DNA from 3 places in the Clostridium sp. Marseille-QA1073 genome. Region 2 is predicted to be linked to each of the others. Evidence: a T-box and tRNA genes for the amino acid it is inferred to sense, from the RefSeq annotation. Region 2 holds a T-box; the other regions hold tRNA genes.
What was found. The T-box of region 2 lies ahead of thrS (threonine--tRNA ligase). A T-box ahead of a tRNA ligase gene usually reads a tRNA of that ligase, here a tRNA-Thr.

Region 1 (6,916 bases), on a different contig from region 2:
AATACAAAACGATTGAAGGATAAAATATTTCGTATTATAATAAGAGAATATAAAAGATTTTTATTATAAGTCTGTATATATTAAAATACGAAAGAGCAGGAGTGAATTTTAAGATGTTTTTTTTCGGAATGGGGACAGACATGGGTATAGATTTAGGTACCGCTACAGTGCTTGTGTATATTAAAGGAAAAGGTGTTATTTTAAAAGAGCCTTCAGTAGTTGCCATAAACAAAAATGCAAATAAAGTTTTAGCAGTTGGAGAAGAAGCTAGAAAAATGATAGGAAGAACTCCAGGAAATATAGTGGCAATTAGACCACTAAGAGATGGAGTAATTTCAGATTATGATGTAACAGAAAAAATGCTTGAACACTTTATAAGAAAGGCTTGTGGAAATAAGAAATCAGCTCCAAGGGTAGTAATTTGTGTTCCTTGTGAAGCTACAGAAGTTGAAAGAAGAGCAGTTGAAGATGCAGCAAGAAATGCTGGTGCAAAAAAAGTTCATTTAATAGAAGAGCCTTTAGCTGCAGCAATAGGTGCAGGTCTTGATATTTCAAAGGCAAGTGGAAATATGGTAATTGATATTGGTGGAGGTACCACAGATATCGCAGTTATTTCACTAGGCGGAATGGTTGTTAGAGAATCAATCAAAGTTGCCGGTGATAATTTTGATGAATCAATAACTCGCTATATAAGAAAGAAGCATAAGCTTATGATCGGTGAAAGAACTGCTGAAGATTTAAAAATTAATATAGGTTCTGCCTATAAAAAAGAAGAAGAAATAAGTATGGAAATAAGAGGAAGGGACCTTATTACAGGACTTCCCAAAAATATAGTTGTTAATTCAACAGAAATGAGAGAGGCTCTAGGAGAGGCAGTAGCAGCTATAGCGGAATGTACTCATGCAGTATTAGAAAAAACTCCACCTGAACTTGCAGCTGATATAGCTGAAAAGGGTATAGTTATGACTGGTGGTGGGGCACTTCTAGATGGATTAGATAAGCTAATACAAGATTATACTAAAGTTCCTGTATATGTAGCTGAAGATTCAGTTTCTTGTGTTGCACTAGGAACTGGAAAAGCTTTAGACTTCATAGATAAAATGGATGACTCATTCAGTGGAGAAGATTTATCATTTTATTAATTTAATATAAAAGTTAGTTATTAAAAGGACATACCCTAAAGTATGTCCTTTTAATTTTAACTTTATTAATAAAGTTCCATCATTCTTATTTACAAAAATTCTTTAACCAAGATAATTAATAGAAATAGAATTAGTAAAATTTACTGTTTAAAGGCTGAATATCGTAGAAGGAAGGTATAAGAAAATGATGTACGGGAAGATTAAATGCATTATTTAATTAGTAAGATGAGGAAATCTTAAAAGTTTTTTTTCTAAATTCTACTTTATTTTGTAGTTTTTTAGTGAGTTTTTAAGTTTAAATAACTATAATCTTTATTTTAATACTGTAGATTAAAGTGAAAAAGCCTCTCTAAAATTAGAGAGAACTTTTTTATGATTCTTTTGAAATTTCTTCGTTAAAAACTAAATAATAAGAGTGTATTAGTGCGCGAGTTACTACTTTAGATAACTGCATTATTAGATTTAGTCTTATATTTCTATTTGTAAATAATTCAGTATCTTCACTAGAATCTACAATTCCAATTATAGATATATCCCCTACTTGAGGAAGTTGTTTTCCTACACCTTTTCCAGGGTTTATAGGGAAATCTCTTACTTGTATTTCTCCTATACTGGAAAAAGGACCTAAGCAAGCATCTATACCAATTATTTTTGCATCAGGATGTTTAATTTTTATTTGAGATAGCTTACTTTCAAGATTTAAGGCATGAATAGGTTCTGAAATGGTACCATAAACTGGTAGTGGGAACTGTTTCTCCTTTAAAAAAGTTCCTACTAAAGGTCCTAAAGAGTCCCCTATGCATCTATCAGTTCCTATGCAAATAATAATAGTATTTTCATCCAAATAGTCTTTAATAAAATTTGCTAAATTATAATAGGCTAAGGGACTGTCATAATGTGTCTTCACTCTAGTCACCTATTACACCTCCTAATTAATTATTTATAATTATAATTTAAATAATGTGTATTTTAATTAATTAAAAATTAAAAGTATAAATTATAGAAATAAGTATCTTAACATCCTATTTAATAAAAAAAGTTATATTTAAATTTAATATTATTTAAAGATTTTAAATATTTATCTTAGAATTTTATAGATACATTTGCTAAATATTAAAGAGGAATCAATAAATTTATAAATAAATAATGTTAAAGAACTTTATACATTGATATACAATAGTCTTAATAAAATATATATGCTAAATGATATATAGTAATTATTGAATTTTATAAAAATATAGAGATATATAGGAAAGTAAAGAAATTAAAAGAAAAACTAATAATCGAAAATACAAACATTTAAAACATGTTTTTAACTGCCATTGGAACTGCTAAAGATTACATCGTAATAAATGTATATTTGTTAAATTTTAGGTAAAGAATTATAAAAGATATTTTAACTACAAGGATGTGATGTAATGAAAAGAAAGATCTATTCTTTTATAGTTATTCTTTATACTATATTTACTATATGCATTTTAAAATTTTATGCTACAGATAAAAGAGATGAAGAGATAGTATCAAATATGCTTAATAGAGAGAGCGTAGCGATAGATAATGATCAAACTTTTGGTATTCATAAAAAGAATGAGTTAAATGAGCTACATAAAGAAAAAGATTTAAAAGAAGAAAAATTAGAAAAAAATATTGAAATAGACAATAATAGAAGTAAAATTAGTGACAGAGATTTAAATACAAAACTATTTTTAGATGAAGTTGATGATAGTACAGAAGTAATAGTAGAAGGAGAATTCGATTCTTATAATATTGAGCAGAGGAAAAAAAATTCAGTAATAAAAATACCACCAGAAGAAATTGAAACAGCATTATCTATTAATGATAAAGTGAAGCTTTTTTCTATGAGTGATAAGATACCAAAAGAGGAACAGAATAAAATTAGCGATTATCTGCAATATAAAAATCAAAAGATAGGAGTAAGAAAGAGCTTAGATGTATTAAAAAACTACTTATCAGAAAAAGAGCTTTATGAAGTTAAGAAAATAGCGAGAAAATTCATAGATATGGATACCGTAGAGAATGCTGATTAATTTATATAGCAAACTCCTTAAAAATAATAATTTAAATACATTTTAGTATTTTCTAAGGCTAAGGTAACATTTTTATTTTTGAAATCTATATTATAACTAGAAGAATTTAAAATATCTTAGGAGTTGGTTATATGCCTTCTAGTAATTTAGTTTCAGTGTCAAATTTAATTCCTGCAATTTATAGTTTAGAACCTAAATCTATACTAGAAATAGGAGTTGGATTTGGTAAGATAGGATTTTTAGTTAGAGAATATTTAGATTTAAGAGAGAATAATGATGGTGGATATGCACCTTGGAATATATTAATAGATGGAATAGAAATATATGAAAAATATATTACGCCAATACATGGTTATATTTATGATAATATATATATTGGTAATGCAATCGATATTTTAAGTAAAAAAGATTTTCCTAAATATGATCTAATAGTACTTGCAGATGTTATAGAGCATTTGAAAAAATCAGATGGGAAAAAGCTACTAGAATTATGTTTTAAGACAGCAGATAGTGTTATAATATCAACACCATATATTTTTTATAAACAAGATGAATGCTATGGTAATGATGCAGAACAACATTTAAGTGGATGGGATATTAATGAGTTTAGAGCTATGGGAGCAAAATATGTTTGGATATCAGGAATACTTTTATTTGCTGTATTTACAAATAAAGTATTAAACCATAAAACAGATATTTTTTTAGACGATTTATTATTTGTAACTCCGCAATTACACCATATTAAAGATTTAATAACAGTTTATCTATCTACTGATCAATATGATCATTGTATAGAAGCTTGTGAAAAATATGAAAAGTTTTTTAAAGATGATTCATTCTTTTCAAATATGAAAGCAGTTGCTTTAAATATGAAGAACAAAGATGATTTGGAATAGACTTTAGTTTAATATATAAGATATACTAATATCATATATGAGTAAATAGCGTGTATTGAGTAACTTTGATGCACGTTATTTAGCTGAATCTTTAGTGTTGGAAGAAATCATATATAATTAAAACAATAATTGTAGTTGGGTGAAATATGAAGTAAAAATAAGAAAAATGGAGATAATAAAGCATAAATACTGAAAATGGTATAAAAAAAACTTGAAAAAATAGTTATAAAATTATATACTATTCCTTGTCAATGTTCTAAGGGTTTTTTCTGAAGAACTTGTGAAAATGCTGACATTTCTTGATAGTAGAATAGCTAATTTGTAGTAAATAAGTCTAAGTTCTACTTTAATAGTCAGTTTTATAACGTGGAGGAGTTCCCGAGAGGCCAAAGGGGGCAGACTGTAAATCTGTTACGTTTCGTTTCGATGGTTCGAATCCGTCCTCCTCCACCAATTATGGTCGCATAGCTCAGCTGGGAGAGCATCTGCCTTACAAGCAGAGGGTCACAGGTTCGATCCCTGTTGCGACCACCATTAGAAATTTATAATATGCTGGCATGGCTCAACGGTAGAGCAGCTGACTTGTAATCAGCAGGTTGTAGGTTCGATTCCTATTGCCAGCTCCATAATATATGGAGGAGTTCCCGAGTGGCCAAAGGGGGCAGACTGTAAATCTGTTGCGTTTCGCTTCGATGGTTCGAATCCGTCCTCCTCCACCAAATTATGGTCGCATAGCTCAGCTGGGAGAGCATCTGCCTTACAAGCAGAGGGTCACAGGTTCGATCCCTGTTGCGACCACCATTGAAAATTGTATAATATGCTGGCATGGCTCAACGGTAGAGCAGCTGACTTGTAATCAGCAGGTTGTAGGTTCGATTCCTATTGCCAGCTCCATAATATATGGAGGAGTTCCCGAGTGGCCAAAGGGGGCAGACTGTAAATCTGTTGCGTTTCGCTTCGATGGTTCGAATCCGTCCTCCTCCACCAAGTCAAAAGCTACATTTGTTCTCTTATTTTGAGAGCTCAAATGTAGCTTTTATTTTGTAAATAATCATGCTTTCATACGCAGTAGTCATAAGGCTACTGCATTTTTTACTGTTTGTATATTGGTGTTATATTATAGGGTTCCACAATAAAAATTTAACTTATATATGATTTTACTTCCATAACAAAAATTCTTTTGCTAAAGCTTTTGGAATTTCTTAAAATAAAATAAATTTTATTTTAAGAAATTCATCTCTAGTGAATTCTTTCATAAATTCTTCATTATTAATTGTTAATCATTAATTTCTAAAGATTTAAGCTATTTTTAGAAAAATTATTTTTCAGAGTATATTTTAAGTTTTCATATTGGATGCTTATAATAGCTTTTTACGTGAAATCTTTAGATTAATTTATTAATATGAAAGCATTAATTTATCCCTACTGTTTTTGATCATTTTAAGGCGTGGCCAATAATGCATTAAAATAAATATCTCCTAATATAATTAAAGTATGTATTTAGATATGGATTTATTTAAGTTTGGAGGATAATAGTATGAGAGAAACGATTTACAATGTTTTGTCTAATATTATATTACGTAGTCGTAATGTAACTAATGCCAAAGTTAATGTAGTCACATCAGATGAATTTCCTTATGAAATTGAAATTATCGCTGAAAATCTATATATACCTTGGGCTATAGCAATAAGCGATGAAGGAAAAGTGTATTTTACGGAGCGGTCTGGAACAATTAGAGTGATTGAAGATGGCAAACTTAATACTCAGCCACTCATTACATTTGGTGCACCCTTTATAAGTCAGGGGGAAGGAGGGTTAATGGGTATTGTTCTAGACCCAAATTATTCACAAAACAATTATATGTATGTTATGCATTCATATGTAGAAGGTAATCAAATTTATAATCGTGTTGTAAGATTGATTGAAGAAAATAATAAGGCATCCATTGACCGGATTATTCTAGATAAAATCCCTGGTGGACAAATTCATAATGGAGGAAGGATAAAGATAGGACCAGATCAGAAATTATATATAACAACAGGAGATGCAGGAAATTCTATGTTAGCACAAGATTTAACAAGTAAAGCAGGAAAAATACTGCGAATAGAATCAGACGGCAGTATCCCAGCAGATAATCCAATTATTAATTCACCTGTTTATAGTTTAGGGCATAGAAATCCTCAAGGCTTAGCATGGAATTCAAAAGATATCTTATATGAATCAGACCATGGACAGATAGGACATGATGAGATAAATATTATACAACCAGGAGCCAATTATGGGTGGCCTCTCGTTCAAGGAAATGAAGAATCCGAAGAAGTTGTAACACAAAAACCTTTAATACACAGTGGAGAAGATACATGGGCACCTTCAGGCATTGCCTTCGTAAATCAAGGACCATGGCAAGGAAAATTATTAGTTGCTACTTTGCGTGGAGAACAACTACTTGCTATATCCCTAAATGAAGATGGAACAGAAGTAAAGAATCTAGAATCATGGCTAAAGAATGAGTATGGGCGTTTGCGTGAGGTTATTCAGGCGAAAGATGGATCGATTTATCTGACAACGAGTAATATGGATGGAAGAGGAAATCCTAATGTAGGTGATGATAAAATTATCCGACTCATTCCGAAAAAAAGTGATATTTAAAGAAGCAAAGAGAACTCACTTTGTTCACATTATCTGTAGAACAGATAATAAACATAGAGAGAAAGAAAATTAACTTCTCAGCAGAAACACATACTTATAGAATGTCTTTTTATGATATATGTAATGTTTATAGAAAAATTTTCCTCTTAATATAATTTACAGTAGTAATATTGACAGAGA
Region 2 (6,916 bases):
AACTTAATATATATTTTGGAATACTATCTACTGATATACATTCTCCATTAGATAGTAAAACCATTCTTTGAATTACATTTTTTAGTTCTCTTATATTTCCTTCCCATTTATATGATGATAATATATTATAGATTCTATTATCTATTTCCTTTATCTCTATTCCCTCATTCTTTGATACTTGGCTAATAAATAAATTAATTAAGTCTTTAATATCTTCTTTCCGTTCTCTTAATGAAGGTAACTCAACTTGTACAATTGCTAATCTATAGAATAAATCATTTCTAAAAGTTTCTTCTTTAATAGATTTTTTTAAATCTTTATTAGTAGCTGCTATAATTCTTGCATTAGTATAAATAGGCTTACCGCTACCTAATTTATATATTACACCATCCTGAAGTACTCTTAAAAGTTTACTTTGCATGCCAAGAGGCATGTCCCCAATTTCATCTAAAAATAAAGTTCCGTTATTTGCAAATTCAAACATTCCCATTTTCCCTTTTTTAGTAGCACCAGTAAAAGCCCCTTCTACATAGCCAAAAAGTTCACTTTCTAAAAGATTTTCAGGTATAGCACTACAGTTTATTGCAACAAATTGTCCATTTCTTCCACTGGCTTCGTGAATTGCTTTCGCAAAAACTTCTTTTCCCGTTCCACTTTCTCCAGTAATAAGTACAGAAGCTGAGCTTGGTGCCACTTTTTGACAAAGATTTATGGCCTCAATTATCTTTTTACTCTTTCCTCCTATATAAGAAAAACTATAATTATTAGCAATTTCTTTATTATAGGCATTACTTAACATTTCTACTTTAGCATTAGCGCTTTCTAATTTTCTTGATAGCGATACAACTTCTGTTACATCTCTATCTGTAGATACTACTGCCACCATTTCTTTCTTGGAGTTATATATTGGAATTACACTTAAAATTACGGACTTTCCTTTCATAGGCTCATGCCTTATATTCTCTATAGCTTTTCCTTCTTTCAACACTTTAGGGATTAGCGGATTATTAAAATGTTCTGTAACTTTCAAGCCAATAATATCCTTAGCTTTAACCTTATACAGTTTTTCTGAACTTTTATTCCAATAAGTTACTATTCCATTAATATCACAAATACATACAGCTTCATGAATATTATCTAAAATATTATTTTGGAGATTAAATATCTCATCTACTTTTAAATAAAAACTATCTCTCAAATTATTGTTTGTTATTATTCCAATAATCTTATCCTTCTCCATTACCGGAAGACGTCCAATATTATTTAAGATCATAATATCTCTTGCATCTCTTGCAAATTTATAGGGATTTATAGTAACTACATCTTTTATAGCATAATTTATAATTTTATCTTCTAATAAATCTTTTTTCTCAGTACATATTTTTGCTAAATCTTTTCTAGTAAAAATACCCATTAACTTCTTTTTTTCATTAACTACTATAACTTCATCTAAATTCTGTGCTATCATCATATCTAAAACCTGTTTAACAGTGTCATTATAAAGAACCTCTTTAAATTCTATATTCATTATATCTTTTACTCTATAAAGTAATTCCCCAATGTTCATCTTCTTCTCCTACCACCCTTATAAATTCAATTAGCATTTATATAGTAAATCTATGTCCTTTAGTTACTATACAATACTACTAATTACTTTTAAATTAAAATTAAAAATATTACAATAATTTAACTAGCTTTAAGCTAGTTTTATATAAAATAAAAAATTGAGTAAAATTTATTTTTATATTAAATTAAAAATAAAATTTTATAAATTCGTATACTTAAATAAAATCGTGACAAAGTCACGATTTTATTTAAGCCTCCAAAATTCATAATAATTATTTAAACTTTATCTTTTCTTATTAAATTATACCCTAAAAGTATAATAAAGGCACTTAAAATTCCTACTAACATACCTACAAATACATCACTAGGATAATGAACATATAAATAAATTCTTGAAAAACCTATAAGTACAGCAAGCACTATAGGAATTATTTTGTATTGAGGTAATAATATAAATAATATTGTAGCTACTGCAAAAGATGATGAAGTGTGTCCTGACGGAAAGGAAAAAGATTTAGGTATGTGTATCAACGGATCTGATATAGGATACCTAATAATTGGTCTAACCCTTTCTACCACATTTTTTATTATACCTTCTGTTAAAATAGTACTTAATAATAAAGAACTAAGACAAAGAAGTCCTATATGTCTATAATCTTTTTTTAATAAGCATATTATAGATATAATTATCCATATAGCTCCTCCATCACCTAAATGAGTTATAATTGGCATTAGTTTATCAAATAATGGATTCTTCAATCCATGATGTATAAAATCAATTAGTATTTTATCAATAGCATGAATATTCTTAAGCATATTTAATCTTTTCTCCCATTTAAATTCTCATATAAGGTGTTTGAAAGAAAATAATAAACCAAAGATGTAATATATTTTATATCAAACAAGACATCAAGTTATACTCATAGTAATTCTATAAGTGATTATGACACCCTAGCATGATGCGAAATATACTAACATACTAGCTTGTTATTTTTTTAAGATTTTTAATATAATTTATAGTAAAATATATTATTATTATTTTACTATAAATTCTTAACTATGTTAACCAAAAATTTTTATTGTTTTGATAGCTCTTAAATAATTCTCTCCACCAGAAGTATAAATTAAAGTTAATGGTGTTACTGCAACTCCTTTAGCTGAAATATAGTATAAATCTCCTTTTTTCTCACTACATATTCTAGACACATAAAAACCTATAGTGTCATGTATTATAAAGTACTCATCATGATATTTACCTAAATAAATCACAACATGACCATCTAGATACATAAGACATCCTGGAGTCATCGTATCCAATACTTTTTTCTTTTCTTCAATAGTCATATTTTCTATGCACTTAGTTATTCCTATTGCCTTTTTCTCTTGCTGGGATGTATTTCTAGGAAGCATTAGTCCCATAGTCTTAAATACATCTACTACTAAACTGGAACAGTCTCTTCCAAAAAATTCTCCTCCCCATCCATATCTTTCTCCTAAGCATTTAAAACTTTGCCTTATAATATTCTCTTCTGTATAAGGTAAATATCCATAAGATACATCTTCGCTTCTTGAAATTAGTATTTGTGTAAACTTTAAACTTCCATCATAACACCTTATTGGAAGCCATACCACATAACTTCCGCAAGGATACATATCATAAATAGTTTCTAAAATATCTTCTTCTTTTACTAATGAAAATTTTACTCCCATATCTATAGGAATCATAGATATACTTTCATCAAAAGGATTATATCCAGTATAAATTCTTCTACCTGTAACTACTAAAAATTCCTTAGCTTTTGTATATTTTAATATAGGTTCCTTTTCTCCTATAGCAATATCTTTTCTTTTAATCCATCCTTTATACCCATATGTTTTTATAAAATACCATTCTTTATCTTTACTTTCATGTAAAATTACACAAGGATCGCAAATATTAATCGCCGTTTCCATTAATCTATCTAAGTCATAATCCTTTGGATTTTTAAAAATTCTATCATCTGTAGGATAAGATTTTATATGTGACCTTCTTGTAACCATCCCATACCGTATTAAATTTTTTTCTTTTATAGCTTCTAAATTTAAATTTTTACTTAATTTTAGAAAATATTCTTTTTCTAAAATAAGACCATTTTTATATCTAATTGTAGAATGAGGTTTACTTACAGATAAAATTAGGTTCCTTAATTCTTTCTCTTCGAGAAAATTTTGTAATAAAAATATATCCTCTATTATATTACTTTTCATAGATCTTTCATTATATTTTTATCTTTCATCATCGCATATTATTATTCTCTTTGAAGTATTACTATTATTTATCCAAAATTCAGGATATAACATTTCTGTTTTAACCCTAGCAACTTTTGAAGAAAATTGAGTAAACAGTACACTCACCTCTTTATATACATTTTTATTATATATTGTATTAATTCTTAATGGATTATAAAACCATTAATGGTAGATTAATATTTATTAATCTTAAAATAGATATATCTTTAAGATTGTAATTTATATAAAGAGTATTATTTTGTAATTTTAATTATTACGTACAAATTTTTATTATAGCCCTATATTTATAATATGCTTGCTAATTATGTTTCATGGAAATTGTTATTGACATGAAATTTATAAGTGATATAATATTATAAATATATATTTATAATATACAAATTTTAATATGCATATGATATTATTAAATAAATAATAAATGCAATGAAGAGAAGAGTAAGCTGCCTTACATTTACAGAGAGAGAATACATTAGCTGAAAGTATTCTTAAATAGAATCAGTTGAAAACCACCTCTGAGTGACTTTAATAAAGTCCGGATAAATCCGTTAAAATTTTAAAGTGGTATATCATAATTTTGATATGCAAATTGGGTGGAACCACGGGTATATTATCTCGTCCCTTTTCTAATTATTATAGAAAAGAGGCGTTTTTTTATTTATAAAGCTTTTATAGCTTATGAAAAATTATATATTAAAACACTATGAAGAGAAAAGTAAACTGTCTTACATTTACAGAGAGAGAATACATTAGCTGAAAGTATTCTTAAATAGAACCAGTTGAAGACCACCTCTGAGTGACTCTAATAAAGTCCGGATAAATCCGTTAAAATTTTTTAAAGTGGCATATTATAATATTGATATGCAATTTGGGTGGAACCACGGGAATACTCTCTCGTCCCTTTTCTAATTATTTATAGAAAAGCGACGAGTTTTTTATTTTTAAAAAATCTCATGCTTTGATGAGAATTATTTATAATTATTAATTATCAATTATTTTAGGAGGTAACAAAAAATGATTAGAATTACATTAAAAGACGGTTCAATAAAAGAATATGAAAACTCATTATCAGTTTTAGATATTGCTAAGGATATTTCTGAAGGTCTTGCAAGAGTAGCAACTGCTGGATTTATTGATAACAAAATTGTAGATTTACGTTGTATAGTTGATAAAGATTGTGATTTAAGCATTCTTACTTTTAATGATGTAGAAGGGAAAAATGCTTTTAGACACACAACAGCACATATACTAGCTCAAGCTGTTAAGAGATTATATCCTAATGCTCAACTCGCTATAGGTCCTTCAATTGAAGATGGTTTCTATTATGATTTTGATATAGAAAAACCATTTACTTCTGAAGATGTAGAAAAAATTGAAGATGAAATGAAAAAAATTATTAAGGAAGATTTAAAAATTGAAAGATTTGAGCTTCCTAGAGAGGAAGCACTTAAGTTAATGAATGAAATGAATGAACCTTATAAAGTTGAATTAATTAATGACTTACCTGAAGATTCTATAATTTCATTTTACAAACAAGGTGAATTTATAGATTTATGTGCAGGTCCTCATCTAATGTCTACAAAATATGTTAAAGCTATAAAATTGACAAAAATAGCTGGTGCATATTGGAGAGGAAATGAGAAAAATAAAATGCTTTCTCGTATCTACGGAACTTCTTTCACTAAAAAATCTGACTTAGATGAGTATTTAGAAAGAGTTGAAGAAGCTAAGAAACGTGACCATCGTAAACTTGGTAAAGAGCTTGAACTTTTTACATTGCTAGATGAAGGTCCTGGTTTTCCTTTCTTTTTACCTAAAGGAATGGAACTTAGAAATACACTTATAGACTTTTGGAGAGAAATTCATAAAAAAGCAGGCTATAAAGAAATCTCCACTCCCATTATATTAAATAAGGATTTGTGGATTAGAAGTGGTCATTGGGATCACTATAGAGAAAACATGTACACAACAGAAATAGATGAAATGGATTATGCAATTAAACCAATGAACTGTCCCGGAGGAATGTTAGTATATAAAACAAGTCTTCACTCCTATAGAGATTTACCTCTTCGTATTGGTGAATTAGGTCTTGTACATCGCCATGAGTTATCTGGCGCATTGCACGGATTAATGCGTGTTCGTAACTTTACTCAAGATGATGCTCATATATTTATGCTTCCTGAGCAAATTAAAGATGAGATTAAAGGAGTAATAAGACTAATTGATGAAGTTTATGGAGTATTTGGATTTAAATATCATGTTGAACTATCTACAAGACCAGAAAATAGTATGGGCAGTGATCAAGAATGGAACAGAGCAACTGAGGCTCTTAGAGAAGCTCTTATAGAACTTGGATATAACTATAAGGTTAATGAGGGTGATGGTGCATTTTATGGCCCCAAGATAGATTTTCATCTCGAAGATTGTTTAGGACGTACATGGCAATGTGGTACAATACAACTAGATTTCCAACTTCCAGAAAGATTTGATCTTAATTATATAGGCTCAGATGGTGAAAAACATAGACCAGTTATGATACATCGTGTAGTCTTTGGAAGTATAGAACGTTTTATAGGAATTCTAACTGAACACTTTGCTGGTGCTTTCCCTACTTGGCTTTCACCTATACAAGCAAAAGTTCTTCCTATTTCTGAAAAATACAATAATTATGGTGAAAAGATAATAAATAAATTAAAAAGCTTTGGCATAAAAGTGGAAATGGACGAACGTACTGAAAAAATAGGATATAAAATTAGAGAAGCTCGTAATGAAAGAATTCCTTATATTTTGGTGGTAGGTGAAAAAGAAGCTTCTAAGAAGGAAGTATCTGTTAGAAGTCGTAAAAATGGTGAAGAAGGGAATATTTCTATAGACGATTTCATTGAGAAAGTCCTTAAAGAAATAAATAGTAAAGAGTTATAGAAAAATTTGCTATACAAAATTATCCTCAATTTAGCATTAATAGTTAATAAGATTAAAACAGACTTAATATATCCTAAAAATTATATAATAATTTAAAATACTTCTTTTAAATTTATTTTTATTATTATATAATTTTAGTAGT
Region 3 (6,916 bases), on a different contig from region 2:
ATTAATATTCTCGGTCCATTTTTATAAGTATCTTTCTTTGCATCATAATTAGCTTTTATGTCTTCTATTGTTTCTCTTAACATTCTATTTTGTTCTTTTTTATCAAAAGTGTAGTGAGTTGCATCTATTATTTTATGAAGTTGTAATCCACTTATTGGTGCTGGATTTAATTTTGCTAATGAATAAAGATCTTTTAACACATTTCTTTCTTCGTTACGAATTTTAATTGCTTCTTTAAGTGCTTCCTCTGTTATTTTAACATCAAATTGATCTTCAAGTCTTTCCATAAAATATTTAATTTCTTCTTTCCATACTTTAAGAGCATGTTCTCTATTAGTGTTTTGAGGTAATTGCATAACATGCAGTGGTTTTATTTCTTCTAGATATTCATACATTTTCTTTTTTCCATCACAAGTAGTTTCTCCTACTATTAAATCTGAAAAATATGTATATGGGCACTTGTCCGTTAATGCAAATCCATAGCTTGCTTTTATAAGTGGACATAAGTTTTTAGGTAAATGTTTTTCCGCATCTGGAATAGTTTCTTCACTAACAGCGCAAAGACTTATTGGATATGCACCTGCTGCATATATAGCCTCTACTGGTGCAAAAGTACAAAATGTACCTACTACCTTTTGTCCTTTATCTTTTAACTCTTTAACTTTAATAAAGCCATTTCTTCTTGTTTCATTAAACTCTTCAAAGTTTTTTGGTAAATTATTCATTACAAACCCTCCAAATATATAATATATGAGTAAAATATTATCTAGTCTTTATAAACACTTGAACTTTAATATCTGTAGCTTTAATAGTTTTACTGTTTTTTTATGAAATAAAATTATTAATACTAAATCTTTTACCAGTTATTTTTGATTACAATTTAAAAGCTCAACTATATGTAGTTGAGCTTTTAAATACAAAAGGAAAATTTTAATTAAAGGATAAACGACTATAACCAACTTCGTCTTGAGTTAATGTTAACATATATTTTGATAATTGTGAATTTTTGTTTTTCAATGATTATACACTTATCTATAGATATATTAAATATAGGGTTCCACAATAAAGATTTAACTTATACATGATTTTAATTTCAATAACAAAAATTCTTTCTATGAATTAAAAATTAAGAATGAAAAATGAAGAATTAAGGTCAAAACTTTACTGCTAAAGCTTTTGGAGTTTTTTAAAAATAAATTTTGTTTTAAGAAATTCATCTCTAGATTATTTTTATAGTATTTCTTCATAACGAAAAAAACTTGAATGTTTCCATTCAAGTTTTTCATGGAGCTGGCAATAGGAATCGAACCTACAACCTGCTGATTACAAGTCAGCTGCTCTACCGTTGAGCCATGCCAGCAATTATGGCGACCCAGAAGGGACTCGAACCCTCGACCTCCGGCGTGACAGGCCGGCACTCTAACCAACTGAGCCACTGGGCCATATTATGGTGGTCGCAACAGGGATCGAACCTGTGACCCTCTGCTTGTAAGGCAGATGCTCTCCCAGCTGAGCTATGCGACCATAATGGTGACTCCTAGGGGAATCGAACCCCTGTTACCACCGTGAAAGGGTGGTGTCTTAACCGCTTGACCAAGGAGCCAATGACGACTTTTTTATTTTTTATAAAATGGAGCTGGCAATAGGAATCGAACCTACAACCTGCTGATTACAAGTCAGCTGCTCTACCGTTGAGCCATGCCAGCAATTATGGCGACCCAGAAGGGACTCGAACCCTCGACCTCCGGCGTGACAGGCCGGCACTCTAACCAACTGAGCCACTGGGCCATATGTGGTGGTCGCAACAGGGATCGAACCTGTGACCCTCTGCTTGTAAGGCAGATGCTCTCCCAGCTGAGCTATGCGACCACTAATGGTGACTCCTAGGGGAATCGAACCCCTGTTACCACCGTGAAAGGGTGGTGTCTTAACCGCTTGACCAAGGAGCCATATGTCATTTTGCTTTTGTTAGGTCGGTGCTTTCTGCACACCCGACAAGTAATATAATACCTAAAATCCTTAACAATGTCAACAATTTTTCAAAAAAAATTTCACTTTTTATCATAAAAGCTCATTTAATATGATAAACCTAGATAAATCAACAACTTTACTGACACTTTTCTCTAAGAAAAAAGTCATAATTTGAAATTTATTATAAAATTTTAAAATAAATTTATATACTTCTTCACAATATATATTCTATTCTGGATTAAATAATTTATGACTAATATGCCATAAATTATTTATTGATGATTACTTGATGGTTTTATTAGTAATACTTATAATAAGTTTAACATTATTTTTTCTTTTTAGAAAGGAGATTTTATTTTGAAACATGACCTTATTATAGTTGGTGGCGGTGCTTCAGGAATTATGGCTGCTATTATAGCAAAAGACCTGGGCATAGATGTAGCTATATTAGAAAGCAATGATAGAATAGGTAAGAAAATTCTTACAACAGGAAATGGAAGGTGTAATATAACCAATAAAAACATAAATGTTTTAAGGTATCATAGTGAAAATAAAACTTTTTTTAATAAGGTCTTTGAAAGCTTTACATTAAAAAATACCGTAGATTTTTTTAATTCAATTGGTTTGTATTTAGTTACCTTAGATAGTGATAAAATGTATCCTATGTCCTTGCAAGCTTCTTCTGTACTGGATGTTTTTAGATTTGCTTTAGAGGAAAGGGAAGTTCCTATTTATTTAAATCATAAAGTAAAAGAAATAAATTATAAGAACAAATTTATTATAAATTGTAATAATGAAGAAAACTTTGTTTGCAGCAAGCTTTTACTTTGTACAGGAGGAAAAAGCGCACCTAAAACTGGTTCTGATGGTTTTGGTTTCACCTTAGCTAAAAAACTAGGACATAATATAATAAATCCTATTCCAGCTCTTGTGCAGCTTAAATTAAATCATAATAAGTTAAAAGCACTATCTGGTGTCAAATTTGATGGAAATGCACATATATATGTAGATAATAAATTAAGGAGAAGTGAGTTTGGAGAGATATTATTTACGGATTATGGTATTTCTGGCCCTCCTATCCTTCAACTTAGTAGAATTGCTTCTTATAATTTATCTAAAGGAAAAGATATATCTTTAAAAATTGATATGATGAGTAATTTTTCAAAAGATGAATTAAAGAGATTTTTAGAAAATCATTTTGGAACATATTCATATAGATCTATACATGATGCCCTTATAGGTATAATCAACAAAAAAATTATTCCTATAATACTTAAAGAATCTAATATTGATAATATACATAAGCCTTGTTGGTCATTAGAATGGGAAGAAAAAGAAGCGTTATTATCCTTATTAAAAGAATGGACATTTAAAGTAAGTGGTACTAACTCTTTTGATAATGCACAAGTTACAGCTGGTGGTGTAGATACAAAAGAAGTAGATGAGAACACCTTACAATCAAAAATAGTTCCTAATCTATATTTTGCTGGAGAGATATTAGACGTAGATGGAGATTGTGGTGGTTTTAATCTTCAATGGGCATGGAGTTCTGCCTCAGTGGCAATCAAAAGCCTCAAAATGTCAGAATCATAATAAATACTAATTATTGTGCTCAAATAGATATTAATAACTAGTACTATAGAAGATAACCAAATATATATCTAAAAGACTAAAAGACTTCACATAGGTATAATATTATTCCTTTAAAATAGTTCTTTCTATGAGTGAAGAATTTATAATCTATAAACAAACTTTAAAAGTAAAAAAGCTAGTCTTATAGACTAGCTTACTTATATTTACTTATTTAAAGCTTCTAATAATTTTTCTAGATCTAATCCATGAACTGTAGCTGCTTCTTCTAAAGTTTCTGCTTGTGCTGATGGACATCCTACACAACCCATTCCAAAACTCATTAATACATCTACAGAATTTGGATGTTGTCTTACAACCTCACCTATTGTCATATCTTTAGTAATTTTCATAAATAACACCTCTTCCATTAATTATATATTAGGCATCTTTGACCATTTATTTTAGATACCTTATTATTATCTTCTTATATGTTTTTTTTATCCTTATTGATTAACTTTATTATACAACACAAATTCAAAAAAAACTGTAACTTTTGTTACAATTTTATATTTTAAATAAAAATTTATATACTTATTACTTCATATAATAGAATAACATCCCATTTTAGGATGCTATTTTACTATTTAAATAACGTCTTTTTTTGTAAAGATTAAATTACTTATAATTAATAATGCTGCTACATATGCAATTATTATAGCTAATGAAAAACCTAAAGTTGCACCTTCAATAGGAGGAAGTCCAGCACCACTTATTAGAGTATTTGAGTCATAGGCTGCAAGATTTAAATGACCAAATATAATGTATTTAGACCACCAATAATTTTTAGTTAACATCATTATTGGTACACCTACTGAACTTGCTATAATTGATGTACTTAGAGCTATTCCAATTCCTTTAAAAATCGTAGCTAAACTAAAGGCTAAAGTTATATAAAATATATCTTTTGGTATTGAATATAGTACTATTTTTATTAATATAGGTAAAGTATATCCACTTGCTGCTTTTGTACCAAAGAAAGCTATACCTACTATTGATGATGAAATAAATATAACAACATAACTAACTAATAAGAATAATATCACAGTTATATATTTTGAAAATAATATAGCGGTTCTATTCCATGGACGTATTAAAAGTTGCTTTATAGTTCCGTCCTTCCATTCATCAGTAAATATCTGTGCTCCTAATATCATTGCAAACATACCTATAACAGAGCTACCCCACATAATTGATACTTGTATAAAACTTATGTAATCTGTATTTACACCTTTACTAGGACTTATAAATTTAATTACAATTGCTGATGCTATAACTATAACACTCATAAATATATAAAAATATGGTGCTGTTCGTTTTGTATTTACCTTCATAATTTCATTTCTAATAAGTTGAATAAAACCCATAGTCTATTTCCCCTCCTTAGTCATGCTTAAGAATACTTCTTCTAAGGATTGAGTAATTTGTTTTACTTCATAAATTTTCAATCCACCATCAATTAATCTATTTATAATTAATGGAATTTCATCTCTTTTTAAATTAATTACAATTCTATTTTTTTCTACTTTGACAACACCAACAGAATTTATTAATTTTTTAGCTAAATCTATATTATCAACTTCAATTTCTACATCTAACTTTTCTTCTAAACTATTATTTTCATTTTTAATAGTACGTTCTCCTATTAATTTACCTTCTTGAATAACTATTATATTATCACAAATAAGTTCTACTTCTGATAATAAATGACTTGAAATTATTATAGATATATTTTCTTTTTTAGCTAAATATCTTAAATATTCACGAAGCTCATGTATTCCCTCAGGATCAAGTCCATTAGTTGGTTCATCTAATATAAGAATTGATGGTTTATGTAAAAGTGCCTGTGCTACTCCTAATCTTTGCCTCATTCCTAGAGAATAAGTTTTTACTTTTTTATTTATTGCATCTTCTAACTTAACAAGTTTAACAATTTCATTTATTCTCTCTTGTGACACTGAAGTTTTTCTCATTCTTGCAAAGTGAATCAAGTTTTTCATTCCACTCATATATTTATATAATTCAGGATTTTCAATAATTGCACCTATATGCTCTAAAGCTTTAATTTTATCTTTTTTAACATCATATCCTTCAATAAAAATATCACCTTTATCTATTCCTATAAGCCCAACCATCATACGGATTGTTGTTGTTTTACCTGAGCCATTAGGCCCTAAAAACCCATAAATTTCTCCTCTCTCCACAGAAAAGGAAAGGTCTTTAATTATTTTTTTCTTTCCAAAAGACTTATAGACATTTTTAACCTCAACTACCTTATCTGACATATTGTCTCACATCCATTTCCTTGTTTTGTAAAAAACTATTTGTCTTAAAACTTATATCTTTGTGTCTAAAATACCTTATACTTTAAGTCCATGTCCATTTTATAACTTTTGCTTAATACATACCATTAATATAAAATTACAATAATATTAAATTATTTTAATATAACATAATCTTTAGAATTAAATCATAATATTTTTTTAGTTTTATTGATAATATATAATTTTTCAAAAAATAATAAAAAGCACATAAAAATTATGTGCTTTTTATTATAATTCACTTACAATCATTGTTTGATCTCTTCTTGGTCCTACAGATACTATTGATGTTTTAACACCAGTGAATTCTTCTAATCTTTTTAAATATATTTTTGCATTCTCTGGTAATTCTTCATAAGTCCTGGCATTTGCAATACTATCATCCCAACCATCAAACTCTTCGTATATTGGTTCACACTTAGCAAGATCTTCTAAGCTTGCTGGAAAATAATCTATAATTTTATCCTCAAATTTATATCCAACACAAACCTTTAATTTTTCAAGTCCTGCTAATGTATCTATTTTAGTTACTGCAAAACTTGTAAGTCCTGACACTCTTGCTGCTGTTTTTAATATTACAAGGTCTAGCCAACCACATCTTCTGCTTCTTCCTGTTGTTGTCCCATACTCATGACCTTTTTCTCTTATCCAATCGCCAACTTTATCATTTAACTCTGTTGGAAATGGTCCTTTACCAACTCTTGTAGTATATGCCTTAACTACACCAACGGCACTATTTATCATTGTTGGTCCAATTCCTGTACCAACACATACTCCTCCAGCAGTAGTATTCGATGAAGTTACATATGGATATGAACCAAAATCTATATCAAGTAATGTACCCTGTGCTCCTTCAAATAAAACTTTTTTATTTGATTTTATAGCATCAAATATTCTAACTGATGTATCTTGCACATAAGATTTTAATCTTTTACCATAATCTAAATATTTAGCATAAACTTCATCTAAATTTAAAGCTTCTCCACCATAAAGCT

Region 1: it has a tRNA-Thr gene. The T-box ahead of thrS (threonine--tRNA ligase) is inferred to sense a tRNA for this amino acid. The anticodon was not compared.
Region 3: it has a tRNA-Thr gene. The T-box ahead of thrS (threonine--tRNA ligase) is inferred to sense a tRNA for this amino acid. The anticodon was not compared.

The regions. Positions count from the first base shown of each region.
Region 1 is NZ_JBSVQM010000028.1:23,991-30,906, forward strand. It holds gene spoIIID (sporulation transcriptional regulator SpoIIID) at 1-23, shown strand, start outside; gene mreB (rod shape-determining protein) at 114-1,142, shown strand; gene yyaC (spore protease YyaC) at 1,513-2,058, opposite strand; gene ACY1IQ_RS18510 (hypothetical protein) at 2,561-3,190, shown strand; gene ACY1IQ_RS18515 (hypothetical protein) at 3,322-4,086, shown strand; tRNA gene ACY1IQ_RS18520 (tRNA-Tyr) at 4,455-4,539, shown strand; tRNA gene ACY1IQ_RS18525 (tRNA-Val) at 4,545-4,620, shown strand; tRNA gene ACY1IQ_RS18530 (tRNA-Thr) at 4,638-4,712, shown strand; tRNA gene ACY1IQ_RS18535 (tRNA-Tyr) at 4,721-4,805, shown strand; tRNA gene ACY1IQ_RS18540 (tRNA-Val) at 4,812-4,887, shown strand; tRNA gene ACY1IQ_RS18545 (tRNA-Thr) at 4,906-4,980, shown strand; tRNA gene ACY1IQ_RS18550 (tRNA-Tyr) at 4,989-5,073, shown strand; gene ACY1IQ_RS18555 (PQQ-dependent sugar dehydrogenase) at 5,624-6,736, shown strand.
Region 2 is NZ_JBSVQM010000012.1:14,417-21,332, forward strand. It holds gene ACY1IQ_RS11975 (sigma 54-interacting transcriptional regulator) at 1-1,567, opposite strand, end outside; gene ACY1IQ_RS11980 (phosphatase PAP2 family protein) at 1,843-2,382, opposite strand; gene ACY1IQ_RS11985 (SH3 domain-containing protein) at 2,629-3,813, opposite strand; gene ACY1IQ_RS11990 (hypothetical protein) at 3,832-3,960, opposite strand; T-box leader at 4,270-4,478, shown strand; T-box leader at 4,547-4,757, shown strand; gene thrS (threonine--tRNA ligase) at 4,867-6,774, shown strand.
Region 3 is NZ_JBSVQM010000007.1:110,278-117,193, forward strand. It holds gene ACY1IQ_RS08410 (double-cubane-cluster-containing anaerobic reductase) at 1-725, opposite strand, end outside; tRNA gene ACY1IQ_RS08415 (tRNA-Thr) at 1,286-1,360, opposite strand; tRNA gene ACY1IQ_RS08420 (tRNA-Asp) at 1,366-1,442, opposite strand; tRNA gene ACY1IQ_RS08425 (tRNA-Val) at 1,449-1,524, opposite strand; tRNA gene ACY1IQ_RS08430 (tRNA-Glu) at 1,529-1,603, opposite strand; tRNA gene ACY1IQ_RS08435 (tRNA-Thr) at 1,632-1,706, opposite strand; tRNA gene ACY1IQ_RS08440 (tRNA-Asp) at 1,712-1,788, opposite strand; tRNA gene ACY1IQ_RS08445 (tRNA-Val) at 1,794-1,869, opposite strand; tRNA gene ACY1IQ_RS08450 (tRNA-Glu) at 1,875-1,949, opposite strand; gene ACY1IQ_RS08455 (BaiN/RdsA family NAD(P)/FAD-dependent oxidoreductase) at 2,329-3,564, shown strand; gene ACY1IQ_RS08460 (DUF1858 domain-containing protein) at 3,768-3,953, opposite strand; gene ACY1IQ_RS08465 (ABC transporter permease) at 4,188-4,967, opposite strand; gene ACY1IQ_RS08470 (ABC transporter ATP-binding protein) at 4,971-5,885, opposite strand; gene ACY1IQ_RS08475 (adenylosuccinate synthase) at 6,153-6,916, opposite strand, start outside.